2 regions of the Micromonospora sp. NPDC126480 genome follow, and region 1 is predicted to be linked to the other one. Evidence: riboswitches for the same ligand, from Rfam matches in the RefSeq annotation. Region 1 holds a riboswitch; the other holds the start of a gene.

Evidence for each region. A riboswitch is a leader RNA that binds a small molecule or an ion and turns the genes downstream of it on or off. The one in region 1 is predicted to bind cyclic di-AMP.
Region 2: another riboswitch for cyclic di-AMP. It lies ahead of ABTW87_RS04815 (coiled-coil domain-containing protein); the one in region 1 lies ahead of ABTW87_RS23200 (coiled-coil domain-containing protein).

The regions. Positions count from the first base shown of each region.
Region 1 is NZ_JBEORU010000028.1:36,645-40,608, forward strand. It holds gene ABTW87_RS23195 (carbonic anhydrase) at 196-867, shown strand; gene ABTW87_RS23200 (coiled-coil domain-containing protein) at 944-1,960, opposite strand; cyclic di-AMP (ydaO/yuaA leader) riboswitch at 1,965-2,095, opposite strand; gene ABTW87_RS23205 (YibE/F family protein) at 2,262-3,608, opposite strand; gene ABTW87_RS23210 (heavy metal translocating P-type ATPase) at 3,939-3,964, shown strand, end outside.
Region 2 is NZ_JBEORU010000004.1:14,212-18,175, forward strand. It holds gene ABTW87_RS04810 (SRPBCC family protein) at 1-288, shown strand, start outside; gene ABTW87_RS04815 (coiled-coil domain-containing protein) at 348-1,394, opposite strand; cyclic di-AMP (ydaO/yuaA leader) riboswitch at 1,411-1,541, opposite strand; gene ABTW87_RS04820 (cation diffusion facilitator family transporter) at 1,696-2,613, opposite strand; gene ABTW87_RS04825 (HelD family protein) at 2,701-3,964, opposite strand, start outside.

The sequences.
Region 1 (3,964 bases):
TCGTATGACCCGTCCCGGTAGCGCCCACCACCGCCGGGGCTCCGTCGCACGTCGCGCAAGGGCTCGCCGACATATGAAGCGCATATCACGCATACCTTGACGCGGCTTCTGCTGCGTGTGACCGTGGGTGCCAGCCCGAGTCCAGCGCCGGCCCCGGGTCCCACCAGGTTCGCCGCCGCAGGGACGAGGTGAGGCATGAGTCGCAGCGCGCAGAGCGAGGCCGTCGCCAGCTCTACCGGGCCGGAACGGGCGCTCGCCGAGCTGTACGCCGGCAACCGGCGGTTCGTCACCTGCGAGCCGCGTCATCCCAACCAGGACGCCGGCCGTCGAGCGGCCGTGGCGGACGGGCAGCAGCCCTTCGCGGTGATCGTCGGCTGTTCCGACTCCCGCCTCGCCGCCGAGATCATCTTTGACCGCGGGCTGGGCGACCTCTTCGTGGTGCGTACGGCGGGGCACACCGTGGGTCCCGAGGTGCTGGGCAGCGTCGAGTACGCCGTGACCGTGCTCGGCACGCCGCTCGTGGTGGTGCTCGGCCACGACTCCTGCGGCGCCGTGCAGGCGGCCCGTACGGCGGCAGCCACCGGCACGCCCCCGTCCGGCCACCTCGGTGCCGTGGTGGACGCCGTGGTGCCGAGCCTGCGCCGGGCGGACGCCGAGGGGGTCGCCGACCTCGACGGGATCGTCGACATCCACATCGCCTGCACCGTCGAGGCGATGCTGGACCGGTCGGAGCCGCTCGCAGCCGCCGTGGCCGCCGGGCGGTGCGCGGTGGTGGGGATGTCGTACCGCCTCGCCGCGGGTGCGGTGCGGACGGTGGCCGCGGTGGGCCTGCCCGACGTCGACGCGGCCGAACGCGCGGCCGCCTGACCGTCCCGGGTCCCGGCGAGCACGGACACCGAGGGCCGCCCCGCCACTCGCGGGGCGGCCCTCGTCGGTAGCCGGCCTACAGCATCGACACGTGGACGTGATCGGTGTGGTCCGACGCGCCGCTGTACGAACTCCAGCCGGTCGCCGGGAACCAGATCTGCCGGTTCCAGATCACGTAGTAGACGCCGAGCCGGTCGGCGTTGCGGACCAGGAACGCGGTCAGGTCGTTGCCGTACCTCCGCATGTCGTTGTTGTGCCAGGAGGCGAACCCGCGATTCTGGAGCGACCAGTCACAGGCCCGTCCCTTGGGATGCTCGAACGGGCCGCCCGACCGGTGGCAGCCGACGAACCGGTTGAAGCCGGCCCGCTTGACCTCCTTGTACATGTGCAGCGTCCGGGGGGTGACGCAGCCGGAGGTGGTCGGGTCGTTCTCGCTGCAGGACTGGGGCTTCCAGTCGCCGCTCGCGGTGCGGCCCGGGGCGATCCGCGCGACCGGCGAGGTGGCGCTGACCAGGCCGCCGGTGAGTCCCTTGCCGCCAACCAGCCGCAGTGCCTTCTCCGCCTCCCGCTTCTCGCGGTTCTTGGCGTTTGTCAGCTTCTGCTGCTCACGGATCTCGGCGTCGAGAGCCAGCTTGGCCTGCTCGGCTCGGTTCTTGACCTCGTTGACCACGCCGAGGCGCTTGTCGTTGACGAGGTTCAGCTCGTCCAGGGCGGTCGCGCGGGCGATGAACGAGTCGGGGGTGTTCGCGGTCAGCAGCATCGACATCGCACCGATACGGCCGGTCCGGTACGACTGGGCGGCGATCTGGTTGACCTGGGGCGCCAGGGCGTTGAGATCGGCCTGTGCCTTCCGGAGCTCCAGTTCGAGGGCGAGCTGGCGCTCCTGCGACTTCTTCAGCGCGGCGTTCGCCTTGATGAACTCCCGGTTGCGGGACTCGATCAGGTCGCCCAGCAGCTTGGGCTCCTCGTCGTGCCCGGAGGGCTGGGGGGGAGTGGTGGGGGCGGCCGAGGCCGGGGTGGGCCCGGCGAGGACGGCCAGCGCGGCGAGCACGGCCACCACGGGTGTCAACCAGCGGCGTAGGGGTGCCGTCACAATGTTCCCTTCCGTCGACCGCCGACCGGGTTAGCTGACGGGTTCGGGACGGAAGCGGCCCCTACCGCTGGCGCGGATTCACCCCACGTACCTGGTTCCCCGGCTCGCCTGGTGGCGATTGGGCGGTGGCCCCGCTGGCGCCGGTGCGCGCCTTCGGCGGTGACCGGGAGCGAGGTTACCTGACAGTCGTCCTGGGGATCTACGTCCCGAAGCCGACCAAACGCGCGATTTCGTCGGTGCACTGCGTAATCAGTGACGCGTCTATCAGGAGGACGGTCCTGGATCGTCACGCTGCGGAGTGTCACCATGCGGTGTCCGTACTCCTGTCGCGGTCGGGCCACCTGGTGGTGGCGGGGGCGGTCCCGCCGGCGCGGGGTGTGCTGAGCGCCTCCAGCGCCTCGGTCCGTTCCGGGGCCGGTCGCGGGGTCGGCGCGGGGGTGCGGTCCCCGCCGCCCGCCCCGCCGGTACGCCGGCCGGCGGTGGTGACCAGGGCGGCGAGCCCGGTGGTCAGCGGGACGGCGGCGATCAGTCCCAGGGTCGCGACCGCGCTGCGGACGATCTCCTGGGCGAGGAACTCGCTGGTCAGGATCTGACTCACCGGCCGCGAGTCGGCGGTCAGCAGGAGCAGCACCGGCAGCGACGCGCCCGCGTACGCCAGCACGATGGTGTTCACCGTGGAGGCGATGTGGGCCCGGCCCACCCGGGTCGCCGACCGGTAGAGCTGGCGGCGGGACAGACCGGGATTGGCGTGCGCCAGCTCGGTGACGGTGGCCGCCTGGGTCACGGTGACGTCGTCGAGCACGCCGAGCGAACCGATGATGATCCCGGCCAGCAGCAGGCCGTGCAGGTCGACGTCGGCCTGGAACATCGACAGGGTCGTGGCCTCCTCGCTGCCGTACCCGGTCAGGTGGGTGGCGGCGGTGGCGAGCGTGCCCAGCACGCCGGTGAGCACCAGGCTGCCCAGCGTGCCGAGCACCGCGACCGACGTCTGTGTGGTGACGCCGTGGGTGAGGTAGAGGACCACGAACATGATCAGAGCGGCGCCGACCACCGCGACCAGCAGCGGCGACCGGCCGGCGCTGATCCCCGGCAGCACGAAGGTCAGCAGGATGGCGAAGCTCGCGGCCAGGCCGGCGAGCGCGGCGAGCCCGCGCCAGCGTCCGAACGCCACGATCGCGGCGGCGAAGAGCGCCACCAGCCACACCAACGGCTTGCCCCGCTGGTGCTCCGCGATGTTGTACGCGCTGGCGGACGGGTCGGCGGGGTCGGTCAGCTCGACCAGGACGACCTCGTCGCCGACGGCGACCGCCGGCGCGCCCGGCCCGGCGGGCACCGGGGTCTCGACCTGCTGCCCGGCGTCCGGCCCGTCGTCGACCCGGACGGTCACCGTTCCGCACGGGCCGTCGCCGGTGGCCGGGCCGCCCTCGGGCGCCTCCGGCGTCGGCGGGCACGGCTCGGTCACCACCCTCGTCACCGTGGCGTGGTAGCGGGGTGGTTCGGTGGCGGCCTCGGGCTCCCGGGTGTCCCGGGGCCACAGCACGAGGGCGGCCACCACGGTGGCGAGGAAGAGGGGGACCACCGTCGCGACGAGGATCCGTCGCACCCCCGGCGGGGCGGACGGAGCGGGACGGGTGTGGTCGGCGCCCATCAGAGTGTCTCCCAACGATTTCAGGGCGGGGTACGGGCCGGCGGGTCGGACGGTTCAGCGTTCCCCCGAACTCCTCCCGGCGAGACGTCCGGGGGTGGCGTCGTGGCCACGTACCGTGACGGCCGGGCCGGGCCCCGTGTGGCCGCGCGCGGTCGGCGGCGGCACCGGCGCCCCGGGGTGGGCGGAGGCCGGGCGGTACGGGATCCGAAGGGCCATCGGCCGAATCGTAGCCAGCGCGACCCCGCGGGCGCAGGTCGCGCGCCGTGGTGTCGGCCGCCGGACCTGGCGGTTGCGCCCCGCGGCCGGGTGCCGGCGGGGGATGTTGAGAGCATGGCGGCGCATCCGAAGCCGGGCGG
Region 2 (3,964 bases), on a different contig from region 1:
TACGCGATCACCGACCGCGTCCCGCTGGGTCGGCTGCGGCTACCGGTCACCTACCGCGCCGACGTGCTCGTCGCGACGGAGGACGAGGTGGTCACCGTGGCCCGGCAGTGGCCGGCGACGACGGTACGCAACCGGACCCGGCTGGCACCGGAGCCGGAGGGCGTCCGCATCGACGTGGAGATCACGCTCGTCGCGCCGGCGCCGCTGTTCCGGTACGCGTTCGAGCAGGCCCGCGCGGCGCACCTGGCTCTGGCCAGCCGGCTCGGCGCGGCGCTGGAGAGCGCCTGACGGCCTGCGGGCCGGGCAGCTGTCGGTCGCCCGACGGCTGCCCGGCCCGCACGCCCTCGTCAGTAGACCGACAGGTGCACGTGGTTGGTGTGGTCGCTGGACGGGTCCCCGCCCGCGCCGCTGTACGACTTCCAGCCGCTGCTGGGCAGCCAGATCTGCCGGTACCAGATCACGTAGAGCACGGCGAGGCGGTCGGCGTTGTTCACGAAGAACGCCGCCAGGTTGTTGCCGTACGTCCGGTCGCCGCCGGTCGCGTCTCCGCCGAAGCCGCTCTTCTGGGCGGCGAAATCGCAGGCCCGGCCCTTCGGGTGCTCGCCCGAGCCGCCGGAGCGGAAGCACGACACGTACCGGGTGAAGCCGGCCGCCTTGGCCTGGTTGAGGGCGTGCAGTGTGCGCGGGGTGATGCAGCCGTTGGCCGGGGTCGGGTCGTTGACGCTGCACGACTCGGAGGGCCAGGAGCCGTCCGAGTTCCGCGGCGCGGGTGCCGCCCGGGTGGAGCTGCGGCTCGCGGGGGCGGAGCTGGCCCGCTCGTTGGCCACGGTGAGCGCCCGCTCGGCCTGCTGCTTGCGCTTGGCCATCACCGCCTGCTGCTTGCGCTGCTCCCCGATCTCCGCCTCCACCGCGAGCTTGGCCTGATTGACCTGGTCGCGGGTGTCCAGCAGCTCGCGCAGCGCCTGGTCCTCGTTGGCGGCCACCGCGTCCAGGGCAGCGGCCCGGTCCATCAAGCCCTCCGGGGACGAACTGTTGAGCAGCGCCGACGCAGTGCCGAGGCGGCCGGTGCGGTACGCGAGGCCGGCGATCTGACCGACCCGGCTGGTGCGCTCGGCGAGCTGCGTCTCGGTGGTCTTGAGCTGGTCGGCGAGCTGCTGCTGCCGCTTCACCGAGGTTTCCAGGGCCCGCTTGGCGTCGAGGTATCCCTTGCTGGCCGCTTCGAGCTGCGCGCGGAGGGCGGGGGTGCCGCCCTCGGGGTCGTCCCCGGGGGCGGCGGCCTGGCGGGCCGGCGGAGCGGCCGTCGCGGGGGCCACCGGCGCGACGCCGAGCCCGAGCGCGAGCGCCGCGATGATCAGTGCCGCCACCCGGGCGGCAGGTCGTCGTACGGGTGCCACTGCTGGCATATACACGTGTCCTTCCGTCAGCCGCCGACCGGGTTAGCTGACGGGTTCGGGACGGAAGATCCCTACCGCTGGCGCGGATGCACCCCACGTACCTGGTTCCCCGGTTCGCCCTGGCGGGCGATTAGGCGGCGACCGCCGCCGGCACCGGTGGGTGCCGCCTGGCGGAGGCCGGATCAGAGCCTACCGGTGCTCAGGTGGCAGGTGCAGCGGATGTTACTGACGGTGTCCGTGTGGTCACCGCCTAATCAGACAAAAGGGAGAGGATCGATCCGCACGAGGAGGGGTGTGCCGATCACCACTCAACGGCCCCGCAGGTACCGGCGGCCGCCCCGGGCTCTATCTGCAACGTGGCGTGCTCGATCCGGAACTCGTCGCGGAGCAGGGTCCGCGCGGCGGCGAGGACCGCGGCGACGTCGGCGCCGGGCGCGATCGTGAGGTGGGCGGAGGCCACCTCCATCCCGGAGGTGAGTGTCCAGACGTGCAGGTCGTGCACCTCCGCGACGCCGGGCACGGCGACCAGTCGGTCGTGCACGGCGGTGACCTGGAGGTGCTCCGGCGCGGCCTGCACCAGGATGCGCAGCGCCGCCCGCCCGAGGCGCCAGGTGCGGGGCAGGATGAACAGGCCGATGGCGACCGCGACCAGCGGGTCGACCCACCACCAGTCGGTGGCCGTGATGATCAGGGCCGCGGCGATCACGCCGAGGCTGCCCAGCAGGTCGCCGAGCACCTCGAGGTAGGCGCCCTGGAGGTTGATGCTCTCCTTCGCCCCGGGCCGGAGCAGGGCGAAGGCGATCAGGTTCGCGAGCAGGCCGAGGGTGGCCACCGCCAGCATCGGGCCGGTGCGCACCTGCGGCGGGTCGCCGAACCGGCGTACGGCCTCGACCAGCACGTAGACCGCCACGCCGGAGAGCAGCAGGGCGTTGGCGAGGGCGGCGAGCACCTCCAGCCGGTAGAGCCCGAAGGTGCGCTGCGGGTCGCCGCTGCGCCGGCGGGTGGCGGTGAGCGCGGCCAGGGCCATGCCGATGCCGAGCACGTCGGTGAACATGTGTCCGGCGTCGCTGAGCAGCGCGAGCGATCCGGTGCGGAAGGCGGCCACCGCCTCGACCACCATCAGGGTGGCGAGCAGGCCGAAGGCCGCCCAGAGGCGCCCGCGGTGCCGCTGCGCGGCGTTGGTGACCGACCCGTGGTGGTGGTCATGACCTGCGCCCACGCGGACACCTTCCGTCGCCCGTCCCGATCCGTGCCTAACCTATGCTCACATCGCTATGTATGCAACTGTCGGTCGCGGTGTCGACGCTCAGCCGACGGGGTCGATGGTGGTGAGCCGCTGGGTGGCACGGGACAGCGCGACGTACAGGGTCCGCACGCCCGACCCCGGGTCGGCCCGGATCTCACCCGGTGCCACCAGGACGACGCCGTCGTACTCCATGCCCTTGGCCTCCAGGCTGGTCACGACCTGCAGCCGCGGCGCGCCGAGCCCACCCAGCCAACCGGCGACCGCGCCCCGGCGCGGCACCGGCGTGATCACCCCGACCGTCCCCTCCACCTCGGTGAGCAACGTGCCGACCGCCTCCACCACGGCGGTCTCCAACTCCTCCGGCGGCACGACCAGCTGCACCGGGTCGACGCCGGTCGAGCGGACGGCGGTGGGCAACGGAAGGTCCGGGTCGACCCGCCGGATCTCGGCCGCCGCCACCGCGAAGATCTCCGCCGAGTTGCGGTAGTTGGTGGTGAGCGTGAAGTGGTGCCTCCGCCGCCGGCCGAGTGCCTGGTCACGGGCCCGGGCCAGCTCGTCCGGGTCACCGGTCCACGCCGTCTGCGCCGGGTCGCCCACCACTGTCCACGAGGCCAGCCGGCCACGCCGGCCGATCATGCGCCACTGCATCGGCGACACGTCCTGCGACTCGTCGACCACCACGTGGGCGTACTCCCGGTAGTCCTCCGGGCGCTGCCGGGCCGCCTCCCGGGCGGCGCGCTGCCGGTCGGCGAGCGTGCTCAGCTCGCGTACGCCGCCGGCGAGCTGGAACGGATCCCGCTTCGGCCGCGCCGGCTTCAGCGGCTTGCCCAGCAGGGTGTCCAGCTCGTCGAGCAGGGCGATGTCGGCGACGGTCAGCCCTTCGGAGTCCAAGGTCCGGTACGCGTCGAGGAGCAGCCGGATCTCACGGCCGCCGAGCACGCCCGCGGCGTACCGGCGCAGCCGGTCGGGCCGGGCGAGCCAGCCGAGCACGTGGCGCGGGTGCAGCCGCGGCCACCACGCCTTCAGGAACTCGCGGAACTCCGGCCGGTCGGCGATCTCGTCCTCGAACGCGCGCTGCTCGGGCAAACGGGCGATCCCCAGCCGCCGGGCCTGCGCCCACAGCGCGGCGAAGACCCCGTCGAAGCCGGCCCGGCGCACCTCGTTGCGTCGCGCGCCGCGCGGCAGCGCCCGTTCCCGGATGGCGTCCAGCTCCCGGCGGTCGACGCGCAGCAGCCCACCCCGGTACAACAGCCGCAGCTCCCCGGGAGCATCCGGCGCCGCGTCCCGGGCGGCCCGCTCCAGCACCCGCCGCATCCGCAGCGAG